One region of the Streptomyces sp. NPDC037242 genome, then DNA from elsewhere that is predicted to be linked to it. Evidence: predicted binding sites of a transcription regulator. Region 1 holds the regulator's gene; the other holds the start of a gene.
What was found. The regulator HrcA, encoded in region 1, represses chaperone genes, less so after heat shock. The targets are predictions, from matches to a motif close to TTNGCACTCNGNNNNNCNGAGTGCNAA.

Region 1 (7,131 bases):
TCCGGCGCCCGTCGGGCTCGGTGATCCGGTAGCCGAAGGACTCCACCGGGTGCGAGAGCCTGCGGGCCTCCAGGACGTACGAGTCCCCGCGCGCCAGTACCCCGCCCTCGGCCACCGGCGCCTCGGCCAGTTCCACGGTCTCGCGGTAGGCCGTGGCGTACCGCAGCCGGTCGAAGAACCGCTGCCCGGAAGCCGGGTAGTGCGCGGTGACGGGGTGCGGGACCCGGTCGAGGTTGATGCGCTGGATCACCCCGGCGAGGCCGAGGCTGTGGTCACCGTGGAAGTGGGTGACGCAGATCCGGTTGATGTCGTGCGCGGCCACCCCGGCCCTGAGCATCTGGCGCTGGGTGCCCTCGCCGGGGTCGAAGAGGATGCCCTCGCCGTCCCAGCGCAGCAGGTAGCCGTTGTGGTTGCGGTGGCGGGTGGGCACCTGGCTGGCGGTGCCCAGCACCACGAACTCGCGTACGGACACGTCTTATCCGGGGGGCCACTGGAGGCCGCGGCCCCCGAGGACGTGCGCGTGGGCGTGGAAGACGGTCTGGCCGGCGCCGGCGCCGGTGTTGAACACGACCCGGTAGCCGTGGTCGTCGACCTTCTCGTCGGCGGCGACCTGCCCGGCCTCGCGCAGCAGGTCCGCGGCGATGGCCGGCTCGGCGGCGGCGAGGGTGGCGGCGTCGGGGTAGTGCACCTTCGGGATGACGAGCACGTGGGACGGCGCCTGCGGGTTGATGTCCCGGAAGGCGACGGTCGTCTCGGTCTCCCGGACGACGGTCGCCGGGATGTCCCCTGTGACGATCTTGCAGAACAGGCAGTCGGCCTGCGGTTCCCCGGCCATGGCTGAGCCTTCCGATGACGTTGGCGTGGACGTTGGCGTGACGTTGATCAGCCCGGGCATCGTATCCGGCAACCCGTCAGGACCGGCCGCCCGTCAGGACCAGCGCCCCGTCCGCGCCAGCAGGACCGCCGCCGCCGCCGTCCCGGCCGTGGAGGTGCGCAGGACCGAGCGGCCCAGGCGGTACGGATGCGCCCCGGCCGCCGCGAAGGCCGCGAGCTCGTCCGGGGAGACCCCGCCCTCGGGGCCCACGACCAGCACGATGGAGCCCGTGGCGGGCAGTTCCGCCGTGGCCAGGGCGCCCGAGGGGGCGTCGCGGTCCTCGTGCAGCACCACCGCCAGGTCGGCCTCCGCGAGCAGCGCCGCCACCTGCTTCGTGGACAGCGCCTCGGCCACCTCCGGGAAGCGCACCCGGCGGGACTGCTTGCCCGCCTCCCGGGCCGTGGCCCGCCACTTGGCCAGGGACTTGGCGCCCCGGTCGCCGCGCCACTGGGTGATGCAGCGCGAGGCCTGCCAGGGGACGATCGCGTCCACGCCGGTCTCGGTCATCGTCTCGACGGCGACCTCCCCGCGGTCCCCCTTGGGGAGGGCCTGGACGACGGTGATCCGGACGGCCGGCTCCGCCTCCTCGAAGACCCCGGACACCGACACGACCAGCCGGTCCTTGCCCTCCGCCGCCTTCACCACGGCCTCGGCCCACCGGCCGCGGCCGTCCGCGAGGACCACTTCCTCACCGGGGTTCAGCCGCTTCACGGACACCGCGTGCCGGCCTTCGGGACCGTCCAGGACGAACTCCGGTCCCCCGGGGACCTCTTCGACCACGAACACGGGGGCGGTCATGACGCACTCCTCATCTGCCTTGCCTTCAACGCACTCTCGGCCTGCGCGACTTCCGCCGCCAGGACCTCCACCAGCTCCCCCGCGGGCAGCGCCCGCGCCAGCCGGTGGCCCTGACCCGCCCACAGGGCCATGCCCTGCGGGTCCCCGGCCGCCGCGGCGGCCTTGCGCAGCGGCGAGGTCAGGTGGTGGATCTGCGGGTACGCGGCCGGGGCGTAGGGCCCGTGCTCGCGCATGAACCGGTTCACGAGCCCGCGGGCCGGCCGTCCGGAGAAGGCCCGGGTCAGCTCGGTGCGGACGAACAGCGGGTCGGTCAGCGCCTTCTTGTGCAGCGGGTCCGCACCGGACTCCGGGCACGCCAGGAACGCCGTGCCGAGCTGCGCCGCCTCGGCGCCCGCCGCGAGCAGCGCGGCGATCTGCGAGCCGCGCATCAGTCCGCCGGCGGCGATGAGCGGGAGGCCCACGGCTTCCCGTACCTGGGCCACCAGCGCGAGCAGGCCGACGCTCGCCGTGCCGTCGGCCTGGGGGTCGTCGCGGTGGGTCCCCTGGTGGCCGCCGGCCTCGGTGCCCTGGACGCAGAGCGCGTCGGCGCCCGCCGCCTGTGCGGCGCGGGCCTCCTCGACCGAGGTCACGGTGACGACCGTGTACGTACCGACCTTGCGCAGGCAGTCGAAGGCTGCGGGCGGGGGGCAGCCGAAGGTGAAGGAGACCACCGGGACGGGGTCCTCGATGAGGATGGCGAGTTTGGCGTCGTATCCATCGTCGCTGGTGCCGAGGATCTCCTCCTCGGCGAGGGAGATCGAGTACCAGCTGGCCTCTCCGGCGAGCTGCCCGCGGTACGCCTCCACGGCGGCCGGGTCGACGTAACCGGTCTGCGGCATGAAGAGGTTGACGCCGAACGGGCGCCGGGTGAGCGCGCGCAGCTGTTTGATCTCCTGGTACATGCCGTCGGCGGTCTTGTAGCCGCCGGCGAGGAAGCCCAGCCCGCCCGCCTCGCACACGGCGGCGGCGAGCGGAGGGCAGGAGGCGCCGCCTGCCATGGGAGCCTGCACGATCGGATACGGGGAGAGACCGTTCGGTGCGGAGGACATGGTCTGCATCGTGCCATGTCCCGCTCACGGGACCGAATCACGGCATTCGCCTGGCATAGTCCGCTTACCTCCGGTCTTGAGGGAAGCCCGAGGGGAGCCCCGTGGAGGCACGGAGGAAGCACGAAGCCCGGTCCGGGGGGATCCCCGGACCGGGCTCGTACGTGTTCTCGCGGGCCGGTCAGCGGCCGTTGAACGCGTCCTTCAGACGGCTGAACAGACCCTGCTGGCCGGGCGCGAACTGGCCCGTCGGCCGCTCCTCGCCGCGCAGCTTCGCGAGCTGGCGCAGCAGGTCCTCCTGCTGGGGGTCCAGCTTTCCGGGGGTGGTGACCTCGACGTGGACGATGAGGTCGCCCCGGCCGCCGCCGCGCAGGTGCGTGACACCGCGCCCGTGCAGCGGGATCGCCTGCCCGGACTGGGTCCCGGGCCGGATGTCGATCTCCTCCAGGCCGTCCAGCGTCTCCAGCGGACACTTGGTGCCCAGGGCCGCGGCCGTCATGGGGATGGTGACGGTGCAGTGCAGGTCGTCCCCGCGCCGCTGGAAGGTCGGGTGCGGCAGCTCGTGGATCTCGACGTACAGGTCGCCGGCGGGGCCGCCGCCGGGGCCGACCTCGCCCTCGCCCGCGAGCTGGATGCGGGTGCCGTTCTCGACGCCCGCGGGGATCTTGACCGTCAGGCTGCGGCGGGAGCGGACCCGGCCGTCGCCCGCGCACTCGGGGCACGGGGTGGGGACGACGGTGCCGAAGCCCTGGCACTGGGGGCAGGGGCGCGAGGTCATGACCTGGCCCAGGAAGGACCGGGTGACCTGCGAGACCTCACCGCGGCCGCGGCACATGTCACACGTCTGCGCCGAGGTGCCGGGGGCGGCACCCTCGCCGGAGCAGGTGGTGCAGACGACGGCCGTGTCGACCTGGATGTCCTTGGTGGTGCCGAAGGCGGCCTCGTCCAGTTCCAGGTCGAGGCGGATCATGGCGTCCTGGCCGCGGCGGGTGCGCGAGCGCGGTCCGCGCTGCGAGGCCTGGCCGAAGAAGGCGTCCATGATGTCGGAGAAGTTGCCGAAGCCACCCGCTCCGAAGCCGCCCGCGCCGCCGCCGCCCGAGGAGGACAGCGGGTCGCCGCCGAGGTCGTAGACCTGCTTCTTCTGCGGGTCCGAGAGCACCTCGTAGGCCGCGTTGATCTCCTTGAAGCGCTCCTGCGTCTTCGGGTCCGGATTCACATCCGGGTGGAGTTCACGCGCGAGGCGGCGGAAGGCCTTCTTGATCTCGTCCTGCGATGCGTCGCGGCGCACGCCGAGTACGGCGTAGTAGTCCGTGGCCACTTACGACTCCGCCAGGATCTGTCCGACGTAACGTGCCACTGCGCGTACCGCTCCCATCGTTCCGGGGTAGTCCATGCGGGTCGGTCCGACCACGCCGAGTTTGGCGACTGCTTCGCCGCCCGAACCGTAGCCGACCGAGACGACCGACGTGGAGTTCAGTCCCTCGTAGGCATTCTCATGCCCGATCCGTACGGCCATTCCCGACTCATTGGCCTCGCCCAGCAGCTTGAGGAGCACGACCTGCTCCTCCAGCGCTTCGAGCACCGGCCTGATCGTCAGGGGAAAATCGTGTCCGAAGCGGGTGAGATTGGCGGTTCCACCGATCATCAGCCGTTCTTCGGCTTCCTCCACGAGCGTTTCGAGGAGGGTGGCGAGGACGGCCTTGACCGTCGCCCTGTCCTCCGCCTCGAACGACTCCGGGAGGTCCTGCACCAGCGGCGGCACGTCCGTGAACCGGCGGCCGACGACCCGGCTGTTGAGCCGCGCCCGCAGATCGGCGAGCGACTGCTCGCCGAAGGGGGTCTGGCAGTCGACCAGCCGCTGCTCGACCCGGCCGGTGTCCGTGATCAGCACGAGCATCAGGCGCGCGGGTGCGAGCGAGAGCAGCTCGACGTGCCGGACCGTGGAGCGGGTCAGGCTCGGGTACTGGACGACGGCGACCTGCCGGGTCAGCTGCGCGAGCAGCCGTACGGTGCGGCCGACCACGTCGTCGAGGTCGACCGCGCCGTCGAGGAAGTTCTGGATGGCGCGGCGCTCGGGCGACGACAGGGGCTTGACGCCCGCCAGCTTGTCGACGAAGAGCCGGTAGCCCTTGTCGGTGGGGATCCGGCCGGCGCTGGTGTGGGGCTGGGCGATGTAGCCCTCCTCCTCCAGCACGGCCATGTCGTTGCGCACGGTCGCGGGCGACACGCCGAGCCGGTGGCGCTCGGTGAGCGCTTTGGAGCCGACCGGCTCCTCCGTCCCGACGTAGTCCTGGACGATGGCGCGCAGCACTTCGAGTCTGCGTTCGCTGAGCATCGCGCGCACACCTCCAGCTGTGGTCCGTTGCCGTGTGAAGCTCGGTCGTTGGCACTCTGGGCGTTCGAGTGCCAGAGATCCCCCGCTCAGTGTACGGCCGGGTAGTCAGACCCTGGCAAGGGTGGCCCGTCACGGTAGCGTCGCGGCATGGACGTGCATTGGGAAGAGGCGGGCTGGGAACGGCTGACCGGACGGGCCGGACGGCGCCGTCTCCCGGTGTGGGACTGCACGGTGGGGCTGGTGGTGGGGGACGAGTCGGTACTCCTGATCGACCCCGGATCGTCCGTGCGGGAGGGCTCGCAGGTGCGGGCCGAGGCGGAGCTGCTGACCGGTCGGCGCGTGACCCATATCGCATTCACCCACGGACATTTCGACCACGTGATGGGCGGGGCCGCCTTCGCGGGGGCCGAGTTCTACGGGCCGGTCGGCCTGGACGCCCTGCTGTCGAGCGGCCACGGCCGCGACGAGCTGCGGGCGGACGCGGTACGCCACGGGCTGGCGCCGGACCTGGCCGCCGAGGCCGCGGACCTGCTGGTGGCCCCGGGGCACCTGGTCTCGGGCGAGTGGACGCTGGAGCTCGGCGGGGTGCAGGTGCTGCTCGCGAACGTGGGCCCCGGCCACACCCGCCACGATCTCGCGGTGTTCGTCCCGGGCTCCCGGGAGGTGGTGTTCTGCGGGGACCTGGCGGAGGAGTCGGGCGAGCCCTCGGCGGGCCCCGACGCGGTGCCCGGGCAGTGGCCCGCGGCCCTGGACCGGCTGCTGTCGCTGGGCGGGGACGACGCGCTGTACGTGCCGGGTCACGGAGCGGTGGTCACCGCGGCTTTTGTCCGTGCGCAACGCGACACACTGGCACAGCGGTTCGGCGTGTCGGAGGCGTGAGCGCGGCGCCTCTCCTACCCTCGGCCGGATGCGCGAGTACTCCCCCGACCTGACCCCGCAGTGGAAGCGCCCCAAGGCCGTGCCCGAGGTGGCCGCCGAGCCCGACCTGGTGGTCGAGGTGGCGGGTACGGACTTCTGCGGCGCGGTGGTGGCGTGCGAGGCCGGCACGGTGACCCTGGAGGACCGCTTCGGCAAGCGGCGGGTGTTCCCGCTGGAGCCGCGGGGCTTCCTGCTGGACGGCGCGGTGGTGACGCTGACGCGCCCGCCGCGGGGCCCGGCCGCCCCGGCCCGCACGGCCTCGGGGTCGATCGCCGTCCCGGGGGCGCGGGCCCGGGTGGCGAGGGCGGGCCGGATCTACGTCGAGGGCCGCCACGACGCCGAGCTGGTGGAGCGGGTCTGGGGCGACGACCTGCGGATCGAGGGCGTGGTGGTGGAGTACCTGGAGGGCATCGACGACCTCCCGGCCATCGTGGCCGACTTCGCCCCGGCCGCGGACGCCCGGCTGGGCATCCTGGTGGACCACCTGGTGCCGGGCTCGAAGGAATCGCGCATCGCGGCCTCGGTGACCTCGCCGCACGTGCTGGTGGCGGGCCACCCGTACGTGGACGTCTGGCAGGCGGTGAAGCCGTCCGCGCTGGGCATCGGGGCCTGGCCGGTGGTCCCCCGCGGCCAGGACTGGAAGACGGGCATCTGCCGCGCCCTGGGCTGGCCGGAGAACACGGGCGCCGCGTGGCAGCACATCCTGTCCCGCGTGACGTCCTACAAGGACCTGGAACCGACCCTCCTGGGCCGCGTGGAGGAGCTGATCGACTTCGTCACGGTCGACGGCCCCGCCTGACCGCGGCCCCGCACCCCGGGGCGGGGGATCAGTCCACCAGGTCCCGGACCACCGCGTCGGCCAGCAGGCGCCCGCGCAGGGTCAGCACGGCGCGTCCCGCCTCGTACGGGCCCGCCTCCAGCAGGCCGTCCGCCAGGGCCCGGCGGGACGCCGCCAGGCCGGCCGGGGCCAGCAGGGACAGCGGTACGCCGTCCACCAGCCGCAGCTCCAGCAGGATCCGCTCCACGCGCCGGTCCTCCTGCGACAGGAGCTCCCGCCCGGCGCCGGGGGACCGCCCCTCCGCGAGCGCGGCGGCGTACGCGCCGGGGTGCTTCACGTTCCA
Region 2 (7,131 bases), on a different contig from region 1:
GCGCGGCGGCGTCATCAACGTGGCGTCGGTGGCGGCCTTCGTACCGCGCGGTACGTACGGGGCGAGCAAGGCGTGGGTCGTGCAGTTCACGCAGGGCGCGGCCAAGGACCTGGGCGGGTCCGGGGTGCGGCTGATGGCGCTGTGCCCGGGCTTCGTGCGCACCGAGTTCCACCAGCGGGCGGGCATGGGCACGGACAACATCCCCGGCTGGATGTGGCTGGACGCCGACAAGCTGGTGGCCTCGGCACTGGCCGACCTGGCGCGCGGCAAGACGGTGTCGGTCCCGGACGCCCGGTACAAGGCGCTGATGGGCGTGGTGAAGCTGACGCCGCGCGGGCTGCTGGGCGGGGTGTCCTCGCGTACGGGCCGCAAGTACGGGCCTCAGTAGGCGCGCCACCCGATCCGCCAAATGGGCGAAATCTCCCTAAAATGGACACGTCTTTAGTGGACACGTCCATCCAGCCCGGGAGACGCCATGACATTCGTACAGATAATCGATTACAAGACCAGTCGGCAGGACGACCTCAACCAGCTGCTCGACCGGTACGTCTCGCAGAGCCAGGGCAAGCGCACCGTCACCCACAGCATCGTGGGCAAGGACCGCGAGAACGAGAACCACTACGTGGACGTGGTCGAATTCCCGTCGTACGAAGAGGCCATGAAGAACTCTCACCTCCCGGAGACGGACAAGATGTTCCAGGAGATGGTGGCGCTCTGCGACGGGATGCCCAGCTTCACCAACCTGGACGTCGTCCGGGACGAGCACCTCAACACGATGCTGGTGAACCGGATGTACGACGAGATCGCGATGAAGGGCGACATGTCCGTCATCCCCGAGATCTTCGCGACGGACTACCGCGACCACGACATCAGCAACCCCGAGGACAAGGTCGGGCCCGCCGGCATCCGCGAGGACGTGGAGGGGTGGCGGGGCGCCTTCGACTTCAGCTTCACGAAGGACGCCCAGATGGCACAGGACGACTACGTCACCACCCTGTGGACCTGGACCGGCAAGCACAAGGGCGAGTTCATGGGCGTCGCGCCGACCGGCAAGACCTGCACGATGACCGGCACGACGGTCTTCCGATGTGAGGACGGCATGATCAAGGAAGGCTGGTGGCACTACGACGCCATGGCCCTGATGCGCCAACTGGGCGCGATGTAGGCCCCGCACATACGGGAAGGCCCCGCTCCGCAGATGCGGAACGGGGCCTTCCCCATGCGTGGCGCGATCAGTGGCTGTGGCCGTGACCGTGGCCGTGGCCCGCGTCGGCCTCTTCCTCGGCCGGCTTCTCGACGACCAGGGTCTCGGTCGTGAGCAGCAGGGAGGCGATGGAAGCGGCGTTCTCCAGCGCGGAGCGGGTGACCTTGACCGGGTCGATGACGCCGGCCTTCACCAGGTCGCCGTACTCGCCGGTGGCGGCGTTGAAGCCCTGGCCCTTGTCGAGCTCGGCGACCTTCGAGGTGATGACGTAGCCCTCAAGACCGGCGTTCTCGGCGATCCAGCGCAGCGGCTCGACGGCGGCGCGGCGCACGACCGCGACACCGGTGGCCTCATCGCCGCTCAGGCCGAGGTTGCCCTCAAGGACCTTGACGGCGTGGACGAGCGCGGAGCCACCGCCGGAGACGATGCCCTCCTCGACCGCGGCGCGGGTCGCCGAGATGGCGTCCTCAAGGCGGTGCTTCTTCTCCTTGAGCTCCACCTCGGTGGCGGCGCCGACCTTGATGACGCAGACGCCGCCGGCGAGCTTCGCCAGGCGCTCCTGCAGCTTCTCGCGGTCCCAGTCCGAGTCCGTGGACTCGATCTCGGCCTTGATCTGGTTGACGCGACCGAGGACTTCCTCGTGGCTGCCGCCACCGTCGACGATGGTCGTGTCGTCCTTGGAGATCGTGACGCGGCGGGCGGAACCCAGTACGTCCAGACCGGCCTGGTCGAGCTTGAGGCCGACCTCCTCGGCGATGACGGTGGCACCGGTGAGGGTGGCCATGTCCTGGAGCATCGCCTTGCGGCGGTCGCCGAAGCCGGGGGCCTTGACGGCCACGGCGTTGAACGTGCCGCGGATCTTGTTGACGACGAGGGTGGAGAGCGCCTCGCCCTCGACGTCCTCGGCGATGATCAGCAGCGGGCGGGAGCCGCCGGCCTGGATGACCTTCTCCAGCAGCGGCAGGAGGTCCTGGATGGAGGAGATCTTGCCCTGGTTGATCAGGATGTACGGGTCGTCGAGGACGGCCTCCATACGCTCCTGGTCGGAGACCATGTACGGGGAGAGGTAGCCCTTGTCGAAGGCCATGCCCTCGGTGAACTCCAGCTCCAGGCCGAAGGTGTTGGACTCCTCGACGGTGATGACACCGTCCTTGCCGACCTTGTCCATCGCCTCGGCGATGAGCTCGCCGACCTGCTGGTCCTGCGCGGAGAGCGCGGCCACGGCGGCGATGTCGGACTTGTCCTCGATCGGGCGGGCCGTCGCGAGGAGCTCCTCGGAGACGGCCTTGACCGCGGCGTCGATGCCCTTCTTCAGGGCGGCCGGGGAAGCACCCGCGGCGACGTTGCGCAGACCCTCGCGGACCAGCGCCTGGGCCAGCACGGTGGCGGTGGTGGTGCCGTCACCCGCGATGTCGTTGGTCTTGGTCGCCACCTCCTTCACGAGCTGCGCGCCCAGGTTCTCGTACGGGTCGTCCAGCTCGACCTCGCGGGCGATGGTGACACCGTCGTTGGTGATGGTGGGGGCGCCGAACTTCTTGTCGATGACGACGTTGCGGCCCTTGGGGCCGATCGTCACCTTGACCGTGTCGGCAAGCTTGTTGACGCCGCGCTCAAGGGCACGACGGGCGTCCTCGTCGAACTTCAGAATCTTCGGCATGGAAGCGGTTCAGCCCTCTCGATAACTCGGGTTTAACGAACTGCGCCCCTCGCCGCCCGGCAATCAGCGGGGTGACCAGGGGCGCAGCTCAAAGCAGTGCTTAGGTGAATTACTTCTCGACGATCGCGAGCACGTCGCGAGCCGAGAGGACGAGGTACTCCTCGCCGCTGTACTTCACTTCGGTGCCGCCGTACTTGCTGTACAGCACGATGTCGCCGACGTTGACGTCCAGCGGGAGACGCTGGCCGTCCTCGAAGCGACCCGGACCGACCGCGAGGACGACGCCCTCCTGGGGCTTCTCCTTCGCGGTGTCCGGGATGACCAGGCCCGAGGCCGTGGTCTGCTCGGCGTCGAGCGGCTGGACCACAATGCGGTCCTCGAGCGGCTTGATGGCAACCTTGGAGCTGGCGGTCGTCACGATCCGACCTCCCCCTTCGGAGATCCGGGGTTAACTGTCTGAGGTGGCGACCAGGTCGATCCGTCGTCGCGGGTGCCGGACCTGCCTGTCGCTGTGTTGGCACTCACCGGGGGCGAGTGCCAGGTGCGAGACTATTCCGGTGATTAGCACTCGGTCAAGCGGAGTGCCAATTCACCGCCGTGGGCGTTGCGCGAACCGGCCCGCCCGGTCCGTGGAATCCGCACGCGCGAGCGACTCCGGCCCACTACTGCCCGCGCCATGACCAGGAAGAACTCCGGCCTTCGACGGGTGCACGCGATCCCGATCGCCGTCGGTCTCGCATGCGGGATCTGCGCGTTCCCGTTGGCCGTACCCAGGCTCGCGACCCGGCCGACGGGGGTGGACGGCACCTTCCGCGCGGAGCGGTGCACCTGGGAGAAGGTCTCGGCCGAAGACCTGGAGGCGGCGTGCACGGGGTCCTTCACCGCATCCGACGGGTCCTTCACGATCAGCCGGATCAGGGCGGAGGGCTGGTTCGAGACCCCGCCGACCGGACCGGTCGCCTCCCGGGTCAGCGGCCCGTCGGCCGACAAGGCCGTGCGCCCGGGCGCCGTCACCTCGCTGGCCCCATGGGCCCGGGCCTGCCGGCCCTCGCTTTCCCCGCACGGGCCCTGACCGCGGCCGGCCGCGACGTCCTGGCCCGCCGGCGTACGGGGCGCGGGGTCCCCGCCGCGGCAGTCGCGTCCGATATGTGACGCTTGAGCGATGCGCATCCTCGTGGTCGAAGACGAAGCCGGCCTCGCCGAATCCCTGCGGCGCGGCCTGGCCGCCGACGGCCACTGGGTCGAGGTCGCCCACGACGGCCACCGCGGCCTCGAACTCGCCCTCACCGGCGGCGCCTCCCCCGGAGCCGCCGGCGGACCGTACGACGTCGTCCTCCTCGACCTGATGCTCCCCGGTCTCACCGGCTACGAGATCTGCACCCGGATGCGCGCCCACGGCGACCGCACCCCCGTCCTGATGCTGACCGCCAAGGACGGCGAGTACGACGAGGCCGAGGGCCTGGACTGCGGCGCCGACGACTACCTCACCAAGCCGTTCTCCTTCGTCGTCCTCGCCGCCCGGATCCGCGCACTCGCCCGCCGCGCCGGCGCCCCCGAACGCGCCACCACCCTCCAGGCCGGCGACCTCGTCCTCGATCCCCGGGGCCGCCGCTGCCGCCGCGGCGCGCAGGACATCGAGCTGACCGCCCGCGAGCTCGGCGTACTCGCCTGCCTGATGGAGCAGCCCGGCCGGGCCGTCGCCAAGCAGGACATCCTCGACGTCGTCTGGGACACCCCGCACGGCATCGACCCCAACATCGTCGAGGTCTACGTCTCCTCGCTCCGCAAGAAGATCGACGCCCCCTTCGGCCGCCGCTCGATCCTCACCGTCCACGGCACCGGCTACCGGATGGCTCCCGACGGTGGTTAGGACCGTCCGTGCCCGCGCCGCCGCTGCCGCCGCCCTCGCGATGGCCGCCGTACTCGCCACCGGCGGGCTGTGGCTGTACACCCTGCTGCGCGCCAACCTCCTGGAGAACACCACGGGCCGCACCGAGCTCGCCGCCCGCAAGGTCGCCGCCCAGCTCGACGCCCGCGCCCTCCAGCCGGGTGGCCGGCTGCCCGTGCCCGAGAGCGGGGTGGACCTGGTCCTCGTACGGGACGGGCAGGGGCGCACCGTCAACAGCACGGCGGGCACGGCGGGCACCGCCAAGGACTCCCCCGACTTCGGCGAGCTGCGCCCCGGCGCCGGGACGGACTCCCGGTCGGCGGTCCTGCCGCCCGAGCGCCCCGGCGCCGAACGGCGCGTGGTCGTCGTGGTCGAGGCCCCCGGTCCGCCGGGGGCGCACGACCCGCACTTCGTGTACGCGATGACCGTGCTCGGCGACGTCGACGACGCGACCCGCGCGGCCGCCGTCGGCCTGCTCGCCGGCTCACCCCCGCTGATCGCCTTCGCGGCGGGCCTGGCCTGGTGGGTGGCCGGGCACGCGCTGCGCCCCGTCACCGCGATCCGCACCGAGCTGGCGGCCGTCACCGCGAGCGAGCTCGACCGGCGCGTCCCGGACCCGGGCGGCGCCGACGAGATCGCGCAGCTGGCCCGGACGGTCAACAACACGCTCGACCGGCTGGAGCGCAGCGACGCCCGGCAGCGGCAGTTCACCGCCGACGCCTCGCACGAGCTGCGCAACCCCCTCGCGGCCGTCCGGTCACGGCTGGAAGTGGCGCTGGCCATGGACCGCCCCGACCGGGAGTCTGTGGCGGCCGCACTGGCCGACACCGAGCGGCTCCAGCGCATCGCCGCCGACCTGCTCCTGCTGGCCCGGCTCGACGGCGGGCCGGCGCCGCGCACCGAGCCGGTGGACCTCGCGCTGCTCGCCGCCGAGGACGCGGCGCGGCGCCCGCACCCCCGGGCGCGGCTACGGCTGGACGCGCGGGCGCCCGTACCGGCGGCCGGTGACCCGGCGCGGCTGGAGCGGGCGCTGGCCAACCTGGTGGACAACGCCCTGCGGTACGCCCGCGCGGAGGTCGTCGTACGGGCGGCGCAGGAGGACGGCTGGGCGCTGCTGGAGGTCACGGACGACGGCCCGGGCATCCCGGAGGCCGACCGGGACCGGGTCTTCGAGCGGTTCGTACGGCTGGACGCGGACCGGGGCCGGGCCAGCGGCGGGACCGGGCTGGGCCTGGCCATCGCCCGGGAGATCGCGCGGGCGCACGGGGGCGACGTACGGGCGCTGCCGGCGCCGTCCGGGGGCGCGCGGCTGCTGCTGCGGCTGCCGGGGCGCCCGCCCGGTGGCGCCACCGCGCCCGGGGTCTGAAGGCGGGTTCAGGACCTTCAGCCTTTCTTCAGCACCGCGCCCCCACCATCGACAGGCATGACTGCGCAACGGAGGAAGACCAGCCGCCGCAAGCCGCTGACGCGCCGGCGCCGGCTCGGCCGCACGCTGCTGATCACCGGCTGCGCGCTGACCGTGATGGCGGGCGGCGGCGCCTGGTACGTCTACAAGGACCTGGTCTCCAGCATCGGCAGCTCCAAGGCGCTGGAGGGCGCCGAGAAGTCGAAGCACGGCGATACGAACATCCTGCTGATGGGCCTGGACAGCCGCCGCGACCAGAACGGCGAGGACCTGCCGAAGGAGATCCTCGACAAGCTGCACGCCGGCGCCAGCTCGGACGTCGGCGGGTACAACACGAACACCCTGATCCTGCTGCACGTGCCCGGCGACGGGGGCAAGGCGAAGGCCTTCTCGATCCCGCGCGACGACTTCGTCACGCTGTACGGGGTGCCCGGGTTCACCGGGAAGAGCAAGATCAAGGAGGCGTACGGGCTGGCCAAGGCCAAGGTCGAGGACCAGCTCGCCGCCCGGGGCGTCAAGGACAAGCGGCAGCTGGAGCACGAGGGGCGCGAGGCGGGGCGCAAGGCCGAGATCGAGACGGTGCGCAACTTCCTGGGCGTCCCGATCGACCACTTCGCCGAGCTGAACCTGGCCGGTTTCTACCACCTGGCGAGCGCACTGGACGGCGTACCGGTGTGCCTGAAGAAGGCGACGAAGGACTCGTACTCGGGGGCCGACTTCCCGGCGGGCAAGCAGACCCTGAACGGCCAGCAGGCCCTGGCCTTCGTCCGGCAGCGGCACGGTCTGACCATGGGCGACCTGGACCGGACGAAGCGCCAGCAGGCCTTCCTGGCGGGGGCGACGTACAAGCTGAACCAGGCCGGGACGTTCACGGATCCGGTGAAGCTGCTCAAGCTGGTCAACACGGCGAAGGAGGACGTCGTGACCGATGAGGGATGGGATCTGCTGTCCTTCATCAAGCAGGCGAAGAACCTGTC

Region 2: a site for HrcA is predicted at 3,423-3,449, ahead of groES (co-chaperone GroES). Genes of this name have one in related genera too.

Annotation. Positions count from the first base shown of each region.
Region 1 covers NZ_JBVJUY010000005.1:151,051-158,181, reverse strand. Annotated here, with positions in the region: gene ACZ7GJ_RS08870 (ribonuclease Z) at 1-472, opposite strand, end outside; gene ACZ7GJ_RS08865 (histidine triad nucleotide-binding protein) at 476-835, opposite strand; gene ACZ7GJ_RS08860 (16S rRNA (uracil(1498)-N(3))-methyltransferase) at 929-1,672, opposite strand; gene ACZ7GJ_RS08855 (nitronate monooxygenase) at 1,669-2,760, opposite strand; gene dnaJ (molecular chaperone DnaJ) at 2,939-4,075, opposite strand; gene hrcA (heat-inducible transcriptional repressor HrcA) at 4,076-5,092, opposite strand; gene ACZ7GJ_RS08840 (MBL fold metallo-hydrolase) at 5,240-5,971, shown strand; gene ACZ7GJ_RS08835 (DUF3097 domain-containing protein) at 6,000-6,809, shown strand; gene hemW (radical SAM family heme chaperone HemW) at 6,838-7,131, opposite strand, start outside.
Region 2 covers NZ_JBVJUY010000009.1:1,852-8,982, reverse strand. Annotated here, with positions in the region: gene ACZ7GJ_RS13050 (SDR family NAD(P)-dependent oxidoreductase) at 1-388, shown strand, start outside; gene ACZ7GJ_RS13045 (ester cyclase) at 476-1,165, shown strand; gene groL (chaperonin GroEL) at 1,233-2,861, opposite strand; gene groES (co-chaperone GroES) at 2,971-3,279, opposite strand; gene ACZ7GJ_RS13030 (hypothetical protein) at 3,538-3,933, shown strand; gene ACZ7GJ_RS13025 (response regulator transcription factor) at 4,024-4,731, shown strand; gene ACZ7GJ_RS13020 (sensor histidine kinase) at 4,724-6,115, shown strand; gene ACZ7GJ_RS13015 (LCP family protein) at 6,173-7,131, shown strand, end outside.